Regions from separate parts of the Pantoea sp. Lu_F5_004 genome, predicted to be linked through region 2. Evidence: predicted binding sites of a transcription regulator. Region 2 holds the regulator's gene; the other holds the start of a gene.

Region 1 (7,833 bases), 1.0 Mb from region 2:
CGGCAAACACCGCTTCACTGGTGATGCGCGTCGCGTCGTCGCTGACACCATGCACCACCACCGGGAAGCCAAGTTTTACCAGCAGCAGCGCCAGCAACGGCGTGAGATTGCCCTGCCGCCGCGCTCCGTTGTAGCTGGGGATCACAACCGGCATCGGGCGGTTTTCCGGCGCCTGCAGTTGCATCATCTGCGCCTGCATCGCCTGATAAAAGCCGCGCATTTCCGCTTCGCCTTCGCCTTTAATACGCAGCGCAATCAGAATGCCGCCCAGCTCCAGGTCCGGCACCTCGCCCGCCAGCATCGCGCCATAGAGCGCCACGGCGGTATCAAAGTCGATATCGCGGGCATGATTTTTACCGCGACCAATCTCTTTAATGATTTTATTCAGTTCCATCACTCGCTTCCGGTTAAGTGCGCGGCTCAGCGCCGCGTGGGACGTCGTTTACGCACCGTGTTTTTTGGCACCACGGTGGCCGGTATCGCTGCCGGCTCTGGCGTTTCCGGCTGCTCAATCGGGAAGATCGGCAGCGCCGCTAACAGCCGGCTGCCGTAGGATTTGCTCAGCAGACGGCGGTCGTAAATAACGATTTCGCCATAACATTGATGGCTGCGAATCAGGCGTCCGACCTGTTGAATCAGGGTAAAAGAGGCGCTGGGTAAGCTCTGCACCTCAAACGGATAGCGTTTCAGGCTTTTCAGCCACTCGCCTTCGGTCAAAATTACCGGACTGTCTACCGGGGGAAAAGCGATTTTGTGGATATGCACCTGACTCAGCAGATCGCCTTTGAGATCCAGCCCTTCGGCAAAAGACTGCAGGCCAATCAGGATGCTGGTTTCCCCTTTGGCGACACGCTGACGATGCAGATCGACCAGGCGGCTGCGCGGCTGATCGCCCTGAACCAGCATTGAGAGGCGCAGGTCGGGCAGACAGGCGACAAACTGCTGCATCGCCCGGTTGCTGGCAAACAGCACCAGCACGCCTTTGTGCTTTTTCTCCGCCATCTGTTGCCGGAAGAAACCGGCCATCTCCGCGATATGCTCCGCTTCGTGCGTCATCAGCGGCTCATAGCGCATCTGCGGGATCACCAGCTTGCCCTGTTCCACGTGGTTAAACGGGGAGTCCAGTGCCACAAAGCGGTCGCCCGCCTTCTCGCTGAGTCCCGACATCTCCTGCAGGCGGTTGAAACTGTTAAGCGATCGCAGGGTGGCGGAGGTCACAACCACGTGCGGAATTTTACGCCACAGCATCTTCTCCAGCTGGTCGCTGACGCGGATGCCGGCGCAGTGAAACAGCAGGTGCGCCTGACCTTCGCGCAGCTCACGGGTGATCCACTTTGACACCGGCGCGCCAGAGGCTTTTTCCATCGCCGCCAGCCGCCACAGTTTGCTGACCGATTCGAACCAGCCAAACTGGCGATTGAGCTGCAGCAGATTGCGATGCAGTCGCACCACATCCACTTTACCTGTCTGCTCGCTCAGCGCATTAATCAAACCTTCACTCAGGCCGCGCAGCGCATCGCTGAGCTTAAAGAGCCGGGCGCAGAGATCCAGCAGCTCCTGCGGCAGCGCGCCCAGCACAAAGCGGAATTCACCCGGCTGATTATGCGGTGGCAGCAGCGGATTCAGCGCCTGAGCGGTAATCGTCAGCAGTTCGCGCAGTTCATCGCAATGCGCTTTCAGCCGCTCCGGGTTAGCCAGCGGCGGCGGTGATTTTGGCCGCATCTGCGTCATAATGCTCTCTACCAGCTTGATAAAGAGGTCGAGCTGCAGGCTGCTCCAGCCCGGCGTAATGTCGGCGCTCATCTCCAGCGCATCGCGGGCCACTTCCGGCAGATGATGCCCTTCATCCAGCACCAGCATCAGGTTTTTTGCCGGTGGCAGCACCGACTCATTCTCCATTGCGGCCATGACCAGCGCATGGTTCGCCACCACTACATCGACCTGCTCAATTTCGCGCCGCGCCACAAAGAACGGGCATTCACGATACCAGCGACAGTGTGCGCCAAGGCAGCTCGCTTTGTCGGTGGAGAGCCGCTGCCACAGGCTGTCGCTGACGTTCTCCTCGCTGTGATCGCGCAGGCCGTCCCACTGATAGCGATCCAGCGATTTCTGCAACCGGCCACACTGCGTCTGCTCCTCTTTAGTGCTGCTGACGGCATCATCGTCCAGATAAAGCAGCAGATCTCCCTGCTCATCGTCATCGGCCGCCATCGCCGCCAGATTACGCGGACAGACATAGCGCCCGCGACCAAAGGCGGCAGTAAAGGTGAGATCGGGAATGATTTTTTTCAGCAGCGGCAGATCTTTGGTGAAGATTTGATCCTGCAGCGCCACGTTGGCGGTGCTGATCACCAGCCGCTTCTCCTGGGCACGGCTGGCCGCGATGCCCGGGATCAGATAAGAGAGGGTTTTGCCCACGCCGGTTGGCGCTTCAACCGCCAGATGGCGCGAATCGTCGCCCGCCAGGCACTTCGCCACTTCGGCGATCATCTGGCGCTGCGGCGCACGTGGGATGAAGTCAGGCACCTGCTGCTGAAGCGCTTTATACCACTGCGCTATCTGGCTTTTTACTGCGGCTGTCAGGGCCATGATTTGCGTTACCACACCGAAAATATGGCCTGTATTTTTACACAGTATCCTGTTGGCGTCAGCTTTCGCGCCGAATTTTTCGTGCGACGTCGTAAATTTCAGCGGTTGCCCGTTTCAGGGTCGTGCGGGCAACCCGTCAACCCGGGCCGCTCAGGCATAAAGAAAGGCCAGCCGCATGAGCTAGCGGCTGGCGTCGGCGCCTGGCTACGCCAGCACCTGGTACATATAGGTGGTGGCATCCAGCACGCCCGCGGTGGATTCGGCATAAAACGGGATCGACCCCGCCACCTGCCAGCCCAGCGAGCGATAGAGATCGCTGGCGACATCGCCGCTGCGCGTATCCAGCACCAGCAGCGTTTTGCCCTGCGCACGGGCCTGCTGCTCAGCGCGCTGCATCAGCTCACGCGCGATGCCCTGACGGCGCGCCTGCGGATGCACCAGCAGTTTGCTGATCTCCGCCCGGTGGCGGCCATTAGGCATCGCGCTGCCACTGAGAATGACAGTGCCCACGATGCGACCGTGCTGCCGCGCAACGAATAGTTCGCTGTCGCCGTCTGCCAGACCGGCGATCCGCTGCTGCCAGAATCGCGTCATCACCTCTTCGTCTGCGGCATTAATAAAGCCGACGCTGGCGCCGTCTGCCACACAGGCCTGCAGCACCGCTGTAAGTTCGCCCAGTTGCTGTTGCGCTTCGTCGGCGCGAAGTATTGTGTAATCGATCATGGTTTCGCCACCACCAGTAAATAGCGCGCGCCGTCAGTCAGGTGTGCCTCAAAAGCCGATTTCCCGACCAGATGAAAACGTAAGCAGTCACCGGGCTTCAGCGCCCACTGCTGCGCCCCCATCGTGACGGTGAGGCCGCCCTCGCGCAGCCAGATATGCTGCTCCAGACCCTGAATGGGTGGCGCATCGTAATCTATACGTGCACCAGGCCGTAATTTGCCCTCAACCAGTTCGCATCGGAAATGAAGCGCAGGGGGTGAAACATTCCGGCGAATAAATCCGCTGGATTCATCCTGCCACACGGGCTGCTGGTCATCTCTGATCAGCAGACTGGACTCCTCCTCCACTTCACTGAGCAGGCGCGACATCGTTAATCCGTAGGCAACACACAGACGGTTAAGCAGCGCAGCAGTAGGGCTGGTCTCGCTTCGCTCAATGCGCGATAATGACGCACGACTGATGCCCGTTGCGACAGCAAGTTCATCCAGCGACCAGCCGCGTTGCAGGCGTAACTCTGCCAGCCTCACCGCCAGTCGTTGCTCCGTATTCAGCTCTGACATGGTGATTTCTCATATTTGGGAATAATTCTCTTATATGAGATATAACGGAGAAACGGCGTATCAGTCAAGTTGTACATCGAGAAATGTATTGTACAACTTAGTCGGCTTCGTTATGGTAATTACACTCAGACCAATCGAAAGAGGAATTTATGACCTTATACAGTATCGGTGACGTCGCCGAGCGCTGTGGCATAAACCCAGTCACCCTGCGCGCCTGGCAGCGTCGTTATGGCTTACTGAAGCCGCAACGTACCGAAGGCGGACATCGTCAGTTTGACGAAGAGGATGTTCATCGCATCGAAGAGATTATGCGCTGGATTGAAAGCGGCGTGCCGGTCGGTAAAGTTAAGGCACTGCTGGAAGGTGGCGATGTAGATGCCCATGACGGCTGGACCACACTCCAGGATGAGCTGATCAGCGTCCTGCGTCACGTCAGACCCGCTAAACTTCGTAATAAAATTGCCGCGATTGGTCGCGAACATCCGATTGATGCGCTGATCGACCATGTTTTTATGCCGGTGCGCCAGAAGCTGAGTCTGGACCAGAACACCGCCCGCACCATGTGCAGTCTGCTGGATGGTTTGCTGATCGATTATGTCGCGTTCTGCCTGACCGGCAGCCGCAAAAAATCGGGTAAAGATGCGCTGATTATTGGCTGGGGTATTGACGATCGTACCCGCATCTGGCTGGAAGGCTGGCGTCTGTCGCAGCATGGCTGGCGCATTGATGTGCTGGCAGAACCGCTGGATTTACCGCGTCCTGAACTCTTTCCCGGCATGAATATGTTTGTCTTTACCGGTAAAAAACTGACCCGCCGCCAGCAGGAACAGCTGTCACACTGGCAGGAACAGGGCTATGCCGTGCGGTTGCACGACCCCGCCTGATAACAAAAACGCACGCCGGGCACTTTGCCTGCTGCCTTGCGCGCGCTATTATCCCCGCCTCACTGTTAACGAGCTCAGGTTTTACCCATGAACTGTAAAAAAGCTTTCTTCGCCACGCTGTTTTTTATTATGGCGGCAGGTGGCACCGGCGGTCTGATGCTGGTGGGATACTCTCTCATCGTTCACTCACGCTAAGCCAGCGCTGCAGGCGTTCAAACAGGCGATCGCTGACTATCGCCAGCAGCGCCACCAGTAATGCCCCCTGAATGACATAGGCTGTATTAAAACCGCTTAAGCCGATAATCACCGGCGATCCCAGACTTTTCGCGCCGACCGTCGAGGCGATGGCAGCGGTGCCGATGTTGATAATCACCGAGGTGCGTATCCCGGCGATGATGACCGGCGCAGCCAGCGCCAGCTCAATCTGCCACAGCCGCTGCCAGCTACTCATGCCGACCCCGATGGCGATCTCCCGACTGCTGGCCGGTACGCTATCAATACCCGCCAGCGTCCCCTGTAAAATCGGCAGCAATCCGTAGAGCAGCAGCGCCACAACCGCAGGCCAGGCACCAAATCCCATCACCGGCACCGCAATCGCCAGCACCGCCACCGGCGGAATCGTCTGCCCTGCCGCCACAATGGTTTCCATCAGCGGCCGGAAGGCCCGCCCCGCCCGCCGCGTCACCAGCACACCACTGCCAATGCCAATCACAATCGCCAGCAGGCTGGCGGTGATCACCAGAAACAGATGCGCCAGCGTCAGTTGCCAGAAGCTCTCCTGCTGATAGAGTGGCCGCGCCAGTTCGGGAAACCAGCGGTGAAACAGCGGCCCGCTGTAAGGCATCAGGGTCAGCAGCGCGCCGTAGAACAGCACCAGCCACAGCAGAGGATCCCTTAGCCTGCGCATGTTAAATCCTCGCGCAGTTGCAGCAGATCGCCAAAGTGGAGCACGCCCAGCGGCCGCTGCTGATCGTCGATGACCGGCAATTTATCGGTACGCCGGGCGATAAACTGCGACAGGGCGTCCCGCAGCGTCAGTGCCGCAGCGATCGGTTCGCCCGGCAGCCACTCGCCGCGCCGCACAGCATTACCGACCTGCTCCAGCGACAGCAGCCGTACTCCCATTTCGCTGCGACCAAAGAAGTCGCGCACAAAATCATTTTTCGGCTGGGTCAGCAGCTCCACTGGCCTGCCCTGCTGAACAATCTCGCCGTTATCCATCAGCACAATGCGGTCTGCCAGCGTCAGCGCTTCGTCGATGTCGTGCGTCACCAGCACGATGGTGCGGCCCGACAGTTGATGAATGCGCAACATCTCCTGTTGCAGCACCCCGCGCGTCACCGGATCAAGTGCGCCGAACGGTTCATCCATCAGTAACACTTCCGGATCCGCCGCCAGCGCCCGCGCCACGCCGATGCGCTGCTGCTGACCACCCGAGAGCTGATGCGGATAACGGTCCAGCAGTTGCGCATCGAGATTCAGCAGCGCCAGCAGCGCCGTGATACGTTCATTGACCTGTGCCCGGGGCCAGCCCAGCAGCACTGGCACCGTGGCGATATTCTTCCGCACCGTCCAGTGCGGGAACAGGCCAATCGACTGAATGGCGTAGCCCATGCGCCGTCGCAGCGTGCGGGCATCGAGCTGGCGAATCGACTCTCCGGCAAAGCGGATTTCACCACTGTCAAACTCCACCAGCCGGTTGATCATCTTCAGGGTGGTCGATTTGCCCGAACCGGAGGTGCCAAGCAGCACGCAAAACTCCCCTTTCGCCACCTGTAACGACAGATCTTTCACCGCCGCTTTACCGTTAAACGCGCGGGAAACGCCGTCAAACTCAATCATCTTTTCTCTCCAGCAGTGAGATCAGCAGGCGGAACAGCGCATCGATGATCACCGCCAGTGCAATCACCGGGATCACCCCCAGCAACACCAAATCAAGCGCACTGCTTAGCAGTCCCTGGAAAATAATCGCGCCAAAGCCGCCCGCGCCAATCAGCGCCGCGACCACCGCCATGCCCAGCGTCTGTACCACCACTACCCGCAGGCCCGCCAGCCAGACCGGCAGCGCCAGCGGCACATCCACCGCGAAAAACTGCTGCCAGCCACTCATGCCGACGCCGCGTGCACTCTCCCGCACCTCGTGCGGCACCTGTTGCAGCCCCACCACCACGCTGCGCACCAGCGGCAACAGGGCGTAAAGCACCAGAGCGATCAGCGCCGGAGCCATCCCAATGCCGCTGATGCCCCAGTCGCCGAGCCACGGAAAATGCTGAGCCAGTCCGGCCAGCGGCGCAATCAGCAGACCAAACAATGCCACCGAAGGCACCGTCTGAATCACATTTAGTACGCCGAACACCCCACCCTGCCAGCCAGGTCGCCGGAATAGCGTGACGCCCAGCGGCAGCGCAATCATCAGCGCAGGCAGCACCGTTCCCGCCAGCAGGGTGAGATGACGGCTCAGCGCGGCATCAAACACCGCGTGGCGGTTGGCATACTCTTTCAGCAGGGAGAGATCGCTGAGCTGGCCACTGAACAGCAGCAAAAGCGGCAACAGCCAGACCTGCAGATTGAGCAGCAGCTGTGCCAGCCGATGACGGGTCAGTTGCCGCACCTGATCGGTGATCAGCAGCAAGAGTAGCGCGCCGCTGCACCACAGGCCGCTGGCAAAGCTGGTGCGCGCCAGACGGCTGCCCTGCTGGCTGAGTAAGGTGGCCTGATGCCCGCTGAGCCAGATAATCGCCGCCAGCATCAGTTCTGCCGCCAGCAGCGCCAGCATCAGCGTGATGCGGGTCGGATGCCGCCACAGCAGCAGCCACAGCGTCACCAGCGGCAGCAGCAACAGCCCGAAGCGGCTAATCTGCCAGCCCATCAGCGGTTCACCCGCTACCAGACGGTTCGGGGCTAAGTTCAGAAACGGCAATGCCACCAGCGCCAGACTCAGCAGCGTCAGCAGCAGCAGTGCCACCGGCTGCTCAACCGGACGGCGTATCGCTTCCCGCGATATCTGCATCGGTTACAGCAGCTTTTTCTGCTGCAGCCATTCGGTCGCTACGCTGCTGGCATCCTGACCGTCGACC
Region 2 (7,833 bases):
CCGCCAGCACCAGCCACGGCAACACTTTAATAACAATTGCAAACAGTCCACCGACAAACATCACGATGGTTGCGACCACCAGTGCTGCCAGCACGCCCAACAGCGAAACGCCTGTCAGCAACAGCATCAGGAAAAACCCTAATACGAATAAAATTTCCACGTCAGCGCTCCTTTTTAATTCCGATTGTTATAGTTATTACAAAAAACGTGCCAACAGTTAACTTATTGATTTTTAGTTGATAAGAGATAAACAGAAGAGAGCAATCTGGTGAAAAAAACCACATAGTGGCGTAAAAAAAACCAGCGTTCAGAGCTGGTTTTTTCGGGTTCAGATGAGGCGTCAGGCTTCCTGCGGGATCTTATCGGCGACCAGCGCCAGCGCCGCTTCCAGCACACGGACATCGGCACCGGGCTTGTGGGCATTTTCACTCAGGTGGCGTCGCCACTGGCGGGCGCCCGGAATCCCATGGAACAAACCCAGCATATGGCGCGTGACATGTCCCAGATACGTCCCCTTCGCCAGTTCTGCTTCAATATAGGGATACATGGCGCGCACCACTTCAACCGGGTTAGCCGCCGGATGCTGACGACCAAACAATGTCTGATCGACCTGCGCCAGAATGCCGGGATTTTGGTAGGCTTCACGTCCCATCATCACGCCGTCAAGGTGTTGCAGATGAGTCTGTGCCTCTTCCAGCGTTTTTACGCCGCCATTGAGGGCGATGGTCAGTTGCGGAAAATCGCGTTTCAGCTGATAGACGCGGGGATAATCCAGCGGTGGAATCTCGCGGTTCTCTTTCGGGCTGAGGCCGGAGAGCCAGGCTTTACGCGCATGAATGATAAATGTCTCGCACTCACCTCGCCCCGCCACCGTGCCGATAAAATCGGTCAGGAATTCATAGCTGTCCAGCTCATCGATGCCAATACGGGTTTTCACCGTGACCGGAATTGAGACCACGTCGCGCATCGCTTTAACGGCATCTGCGACCAGATTCGCCTCGGCCATGAGGCAGGCGCCGAAACGGCCATTCTGCACGCGATCAGAGGGACAGCCGACATTAAGGTTCACTTCATCATAGCCGCGCTGCTCTGCCAGCTTCGCGCACTGCGCCAGTGCCGCCGGATCGCTACCGCCAAGCTGCAACGCGACCGGATGCTCAGCCTCACTGTAAGCCAGGTAATCCCCTTTGCCATGAATGATTGCGCCCGTGGTCACCATTTCGGTGTAGAGCAGCGTGTCACCGGTCAGCTGGCGATGAAAATAGCGACAGTGACGATCGGTCCAGTCGAGCATAGGGGCGATAGAGAAACGTTGCGAAGAGAAATTAGGCATGAAGCGCAGACAATCCGGTAATTAAGGGGTGATGGAATTCTGTGCAAGGATAACACAAGGGCGGGCGATAGTGCATCGCCCGCCCCCGAACAGTCTGAATAACGCGCTTAGAAGTTAAAGCCCAGCTGCATCATCGCGCCCCAGGTGTTGTTAGCACCCACAGAGCCCGCCAGATCCAGATGTACGGCTTTGTTAAACGGTGACAGACCAAAACCGGCCGTAGCGACATTTTCGTCGTTAGAACGCATGTCCGCACGATAACCAGCACGCAGCTGCAGCCAGTCAAGTACGCGGTATTCCGCGCCCACTGCCGCATACTGGCTGTTATCCTGAGTTTTGAAGCGTTTGGTTTCAGTCAGATCCACATCGCCCGTCACGGTAAACGGACCTTTATCCCAGGCCAGACCGGTGGTGACCAGCGGGCGAATCTGGTAGGTGTCGCGGAAACCATTGACCTCTTTGGTCTGCAGATCGCGTGAAACCAGGTTCTGTCCGGTTACACCCAGCGTCCAGTTTTCAGCAAAGGTGGTCGCCAGGCCGGCATCAACGTTAAAGCCGGTGTCGGTGCTGCGATACTTACTATTGTTGATGTCGTTCTTGTCGTAGTTGTAGATGCTGGCGGTGTAGTTATAGAGCCAGGTTTTCTGCACTTTCGGCGTCACGCCAACTGATACCGGCTGACCGGCGATGGTGAACTCATGCGCCACCGCTACACCATAATCGGTGGTCAGGGCCGCTAATCCATTCGCGCTGGAGCGCAGGTTATTTTGATCGCCAGGACGAGGAAGCACTGTGCCGTTAGCCACACCGCGCAGATAGTCGATATCGCTCTGTACTACGTTGGCGCGGACATGCGCCGTACCGTAGGCCTTAGTAATAAAGGCGAAAGGCAGAGTGTCGTTGGGGATCGTAACGGCCACGGCCGCACCCGCGCTGCCGTCTGCTTTGTTACCGCGCAAATCACTGAGCTTGTTAGCGACATCGCCTGAGGCAGCGCGCACTTCAGGATAGCCACGCAGATAATCAGCGAAGGTTAAATTACTGAGCACGTCACGGTAACGATCCACGGTGTCCGTAATATCATCGACTTTATCTATCAGCTTATCTTTGTCAGTCACCTGAATGCCCGCTGAGGGAAAAATAATGCTGACGCTATCGTCGGGTTTGGCGCGCGTCATTAATGCCGGGTTCGCCAGCACTGCGGAGCCATAAAGAGAAGATGCTACGCCGGTTCCGCCCATGGCGTCATTACGTGCATCATACCAGGTCCCTGCCGCCATGGCGGAAGAAGAAAGGAAAAGCGCGGTCGTTGCAGCCGTGTAGATCAGCGCTGAACGTTGAGCGGATTTTTTCACCATTTGCCTGCCATCACCTGAGAAATTGCCATTGAAACATTCAATGACTGAATAGTTTGTTAGCCCTATTGTGAACCCTGGCTAACGCGTTATTGCTGTGAATTCGAAGGAAACAGTGTCTTAATTCAAAGGATTGGACGTTTTCCAATCAAAAAACCGTTGTAATTGTTCAAACTGCATTGGGATATTTCAAATAATGCCAGACTTTTCTTAAGTCTTTCTGAACATTACTTCTTAACTCAGTGAGATGCAAAGCAAAATGCCAACAAATTCCGCTTCAGGTGGATTCAGAATGGATCTGATTTATCGTCAGATTTGAGATAGAGGACGGCTTAAATTCTGAATATGCTGCTTTTTCAGGCAAATGATGCTGTTTTTTCAGACGAAACCAACCTCAGCGCCGCGAAACTATGTGTGATAAAATAACATCACTTATCCAGCGGAGAATTTTCATGACAAACATGACGTCGCAGCAAATTTTGATTCAGGCCGAAAAGATGTGCCTGCAGCGCGGTGTGCGTCTGACTTCGCAGCGTGCTGAAGTGTTGCGCCTGATGGCCGAGCAGCCTGGCTCGATCAGCGCCTACGATCTGCTGGATCAACTCCGGGTCAGCGAGCCGCAGGCCAAGCCTCCCACGGTTTATCGGGCGCTTGATTTCCTGCTGGAGCAGGGTTTCATTCATCGGGTGGAATCCAACAACAGCTACGTCATGTGTCACCATTTTGAGGCACCAGCACATACGTCGGTGATGCTGGTCTGTGACCGCTGTGCCGCCGTTACAGAGAAGCAGGCGCAGGGCGTAGAGAAGATTATTGCTAGCCTGGCAGGTGAAGCGCAGTTTGCATTACGCCACAGCGTGATTGAAGCGCATGGTTTATGTGAAAGTTGTGCTGCGGTTGAAGCCTGTACGCACCATGAAAGCTGCGAGCATGACCATCAGGATGAGGGTAAAAAGCGGGGGAAACGCGGATAATCGGCACATCCTTGTGCGGTTCCGGTGAGGGCCCACCGGAACGCATTCAGCTGATTATCAAGCTATTGTCTGATTACCAGCGGTGATCTTTGTTCTGACCTTCCCAGTCGGTTACTTCGCGCTCGGCTTCATCTTTCGTAGAGCCGTAACGCTCCTGGATTTTGCCGACCAGCTGATCGCGTTTACCTTCGATAACCTGCATATCATCGTCGGTCAGCTTGCCCCATTTCTCTTTCATTTTGCCTTTGAACTGCTTCCAGTTGCCGCTTGCTTCGTCTTTATTCATGGCAGACCTCCAATCCTCGGGTTTAATGATTATCTTGCTGCTTAACAAAATAACGATACAAAGCGCTGGTTAACTGCGCTGCATAAAGTTAATTGTAGTAGCCAATTTCTTAACCGTGGAATAATACAGAATAATCCGTATCGGCTTGCGTGCAGCAACGGCTGACTCAGGCATCAAACCAGCTGTTCTGACGCCAGTGTTTACGCCAGATGAGCCACAGCGACAGGCCGCGCAGCGCCAGGAAAACCGTGACTGCCAGCCAAAGACCATGGTTACCCAGCACCGGTACGCTAAGCAGTGTCAGAAAATAGCCGGCTGCGGCTACTACCATGCTGTTACGCATCTCGCGCCCGCGCGTCGCCCCGATGAACATGCCATCCAGCAGATAACACCAGACGCCGATCAACGGCATTATCATCTGCCAGATCAGATAGCGGTCCGCTGTCTGCTGAAGTGACTGAAGAGAGGTCAGCAGGGTAACGATCTGCGGGCCAAAAATGGCATAGATCAGCGAGAAGAACAGCGCCACCACCACCGCCTGCCGACAGGCAGAGTGCCAGACGCGCAGGAGTTTGCTGCCATCTTTTGCACCATGCGCCTCACCCGCAAAAGCTTCAACCGCATAGGCAAAGCCATCCAGCGCGTAGGCAGTAAAAGTAATAAACATCAGTAATACCGCGTTAACCGCCACCACATCAGGGCCGAGTCGCGCGCCCAGCACGGTCAGCGAGGCGAAACAGAGTTGCAGCATCAGAGAGCGCAGCATGATATCCCGGTTCAGTCGCAGCAGCCGGCCGCTGTCACCGCGCCAGCTCTGCTTCAGCAGGCTAAGCGTAATTCCGCGCAGTTTTAGCACCCGCCAGACCATGATGCTGCCGACACCCAGCGTGATGTACTCTGCCAGCGCCGTGGCGGTGGCCGCCCCCGCGACACCCCAGTGCAGCCCCATCACCAGCCAGAGATCGAGCACGATGTTAACCAGGTTCCCCACGACCAGCAGGATCACCGGCGCGCGTGCATACTGCACGCCCAGCAGCCAGCCCAGAATGACCAGGTTTGCCAGCGTGGCAGGCGCACTGAGCCAGCGAATCTGAATAAACAGTGCCGCCTGTTCGAGTACATCGGGATTGCCGCCAACCAGATGGGTCGACAGCTGAATAATCGGATAACGCAAAGCGATGAACAGTACGCCCGCCAGCAGCGCGATAATCAGCGGTTGCGTCAGCGCGCGCGCCAGAGCGGTTTTATCGCCCGCGCCAAACGCCTGTGCCGTAAGGCCAGTAGTACTCATTCGAAGGAAAAGCAGCAGCATAAAAAGGAAGCTGGTCACTGTCGTCCCGACCGCAACCCCGCCAAGATAGACAGGGCTGTCGAGATGACCAATTACTGCAGTATCGACCACTCCCAGTAAGGGAACGGTGATGTTTGAAAGGATCATCGGCAGCGCAAGCCGCCAGAGATTTTTATCGGTTGCCGTAATAAAGCGCATTCGCCGTTCCGTGCTCAGTGTCGCTGCGCAAAAGAGGCAGCGACAAAATTAGGGCAGACAGAATAGCATCAGAGAAGACGAATGCACGCTGGCAGAAGAATCAGAGCCACTCGCCGTTGCGCACCACGCCAACTGCCAGACCTTCAATGGTCAGTGACTGCGCACGGGTATCGACAACAATCGGGTCAAAATCGCTGTTTTCAGGCAGCAGATGCACGATAGCACCCTGCTTTTTCCAGCGCTTAACGGTGACTTCATCATCAATGCGGGCAACCACAACCTGGCCGTTACGCACATCCTGGGTTTTATGCACCGCGAGCAGGTCGCCATCCATAATCCCGATATCTTTCATCGACATTCCGCTGACGCGCAGCAGGAAGTCAGCAGACGGCTTAAACAGGCCCGGATCGACCTTATAGTGGGTTTCGATATGTTCCTGCGCCATGATCGGCTCACCGGCAGCAACCCGCCCAATCAGCGGTAGCCCTTCTGAGGCTTCTACTTCCATTAACAGTCGAATGCCGCGCGATGCACCGGAAACGATCTCGATGACGCCTTTGCGCGCCAGCGCTTTCAGATGCTCTTCTGCCGCATTCGGCGAACGGAAGCCCAGCTGCGCGGCGATCTCGGCACGCGTAGGCGGCATGCCCGTTGAAGAAATATGGTCGCGAATCAGGTCATAGACCTGCTGCTGCCTGCTGGTTAATGCTTTCATCCCGCCCCCTGGTTGTTTATACAGTCGCTGTGAGTATATACAGGTATTGGTGAAATGGAAACCGATTGTCAGGGAAAACGCGCCCTCAGACGCGTTATGGAAGGCTTATCGCAAATGTGTCCAGAGCAGCGCGATCCAGACGAAGAGTGCCAGTAAGATGCTGATCAACACCGCCGCCGAACCCATGTCTTTTGCCCGGCCCGCCAGCGGATGATGCTCCTGACCAATACGGTCGACCACCGCTTCAATGGCGCTATTGAGGATTTCAACAATGACCACCAGCACCACCGTCCCAATCATGAGGATGCGGGCGACCACATCGACATCCAGCCAGCACGCGATAACAATAGCGGCCAGCGCAGCCAGCGCTTCCTGCCGAAACGCAGCTTCATGTTGCCAGGCGGCACGCAGTCCCTGCCATGAGTAACCTGCAGCTTTTACTATTCTGATAAGTCCGGTGGCATTATTTGCCATGATGTGGGAACCCTTTCATCGGATTGACGTCAATGTCTGGGCTGCGTGCAATTGGCACCACCACAGATCTTCGCTGCGCTTTCTGGTATGCTTGCGGCGCTTTGCTAACAAGAGGCTTCATGTTGTCTATGTCAGGTTGGCGTAAACTCTATTACAAACTGCTTAATTTACCACTGTCGTTTTTGGTAAAAAGTAAGGCCATTCCGGCCGATCCCGTGTCTGAACATGGTCTGGATCCGACCCGACCTATTATGTATGTTTTGCCTTACGATTCGAAGGCCGACTTACTGACTTTACGCGCACAGTGTCTGCGGCATCATCTGCCCGACCCGCTCACTCCGCTGGAGATTGATGGTTCTCTGCTGCCGCGTCACGTGTTTATCCACAATGGCCCACGCGTCTTCCCCTATTTTGTGCCCAGCGTTGAATCTGTGAAAATCTTTCACGATTACCTGGACCTGCATCGCAATAACCCTAAGCTGGATATTCAGATGCTGCCGGTCACGGTGATGTTTGGCCGCGCACCAGGACGTGAAGTCCAGGGCGAAGCAACGCCACACCTGCGGGTGCTGAACGGGGTGCAGAAGTTCTTTGCGGTGATCTGGCACGGGCGCGACAGTTTTGTCCGCTTCTCACCGACGGTGTCGCTGCGCCGCATGGCAACTGAACACGGTACGGATCAGTCGATCGCCCAGAAGCTGGCTCGCGTGGCGCGCATTCATTTTGCCCGCCAGCGGCTGGCGGCGATTGGCCCGCGCTTGCCGGCGCGTCAGGATCTGTTTAATCGTCTGCTGCAATCCAAAGCGATTGAAAAAGCAGTAGAGGATGAAGCACGCAGTAAAAAAATCTCCCATGAGAAAGCGCAGCAGAACGCTGTCGAGATGATGGAGGAAATTGCGGCAAACTTCTCCTATGAAGCCATCCGCGTAACTGACCGCGTGATGGGCTGGCTCTGGAGTCGGCTCTATCAGGGCATCAACGTCAATGGCGGCGAAAAAGTCCGCCAGCTGGCGCAGGATGGCCACGAGATTGTCTATGTGCCGTGTCATCGCAGCCACATGGATTATCTGCTGCTCTCCTATGTGCTCTATCATCAGGGCCTGGTGCCGCCGCACATCGCAGCCGGGATCAATCTCAACTTCTGGCCAGCCGGCCCGATTTTCCGTCGTCTGGGCGCCTTCTTCATTCGTCGTACCTTTAAAGGCAA

What was found. Region 2 encodes LexA, which represses DNA repair genes until DNA is damaged. Its sites were predicted from a motif close to TNCTGTATGTACATACAGNA; they were not measured.
Region 1: a site for LexA is predicted at 2,617-2,636, ahead of dinG (ATP-dependent DNA helicase DinG). Genes of this name have one in related genera too.

The regions. Positions count from the first base shown of each region.
Region 1 is NZ_CP194946.1:2,810,856-2,818,688, forward strand. It holds gene ybiB (DNA-binding protein YbiB) at 1-394, opposite strand, end outside; gene dinG (ATP-dependent DNA helicase DinG) at 421-2,589, opposite strand; gene ACR8BN_RS13065 (N-acetyltransferase family protein) at 2,794-3,312, opposite strand; gene ACR8BN_RS13070 (XRE family transcriptional regulator) at 3,309-3,872, opposite strand; gene ACR8BN_RS13075 (MerR family transcriptional regulator) at 4,022-4,756, shown strand; gene ACR8BN_RS13080 (ABC transporter permease) at 4,932-5,663, opposite strand; gene ACR8BN_RS13085 (ABC transporter ATP-binding protein) at 5,651-6,598, opposite strand; gene ACR8BN_RS13090 (ABC transporter permease) at 6,591-7,766, opposite strand; gene osmF (glycine betaine ABC transporter substrate-binding protein OsmF) at 7,770-7,833, opposite strand, start outside.
Region 2 is NZ_CP194946.1:3,841,964-3,849,796, forward strand. It holds gene pspG (envelope stress response protein PspG) at 1-160, opposite strand, end outside; gene dusA (tRNA dihydrouridine(20/20a) synthase DusA) at 341-1,333, opposite strand; gene ACR8BN_RS17840 (conjugal transfer protein TraF) at 1,441-2,691, opposite strand; gene zur (zinc uptake transcriptional repressor Zur) at 3,141-3,662, shown strand; gene ACR8BN_RS17850 (CsbD family protein) at 3,736-3,948, opposite strand; gene dinF (MATE family efflux transporter DinF) at 4,115-5,437, opposite strand; gene lexA (transcriptional repressor LexA) at 5,538-6,152, opposite strand; gene ACR8BN_RS17865 (diacylglycerol kinase) at 6,258-6,626, opposite strand; gene plsB (glycerol-3-phosphate 1-O-acyltransferase PlsB) at 6,755-7,833, shown strand, end outside.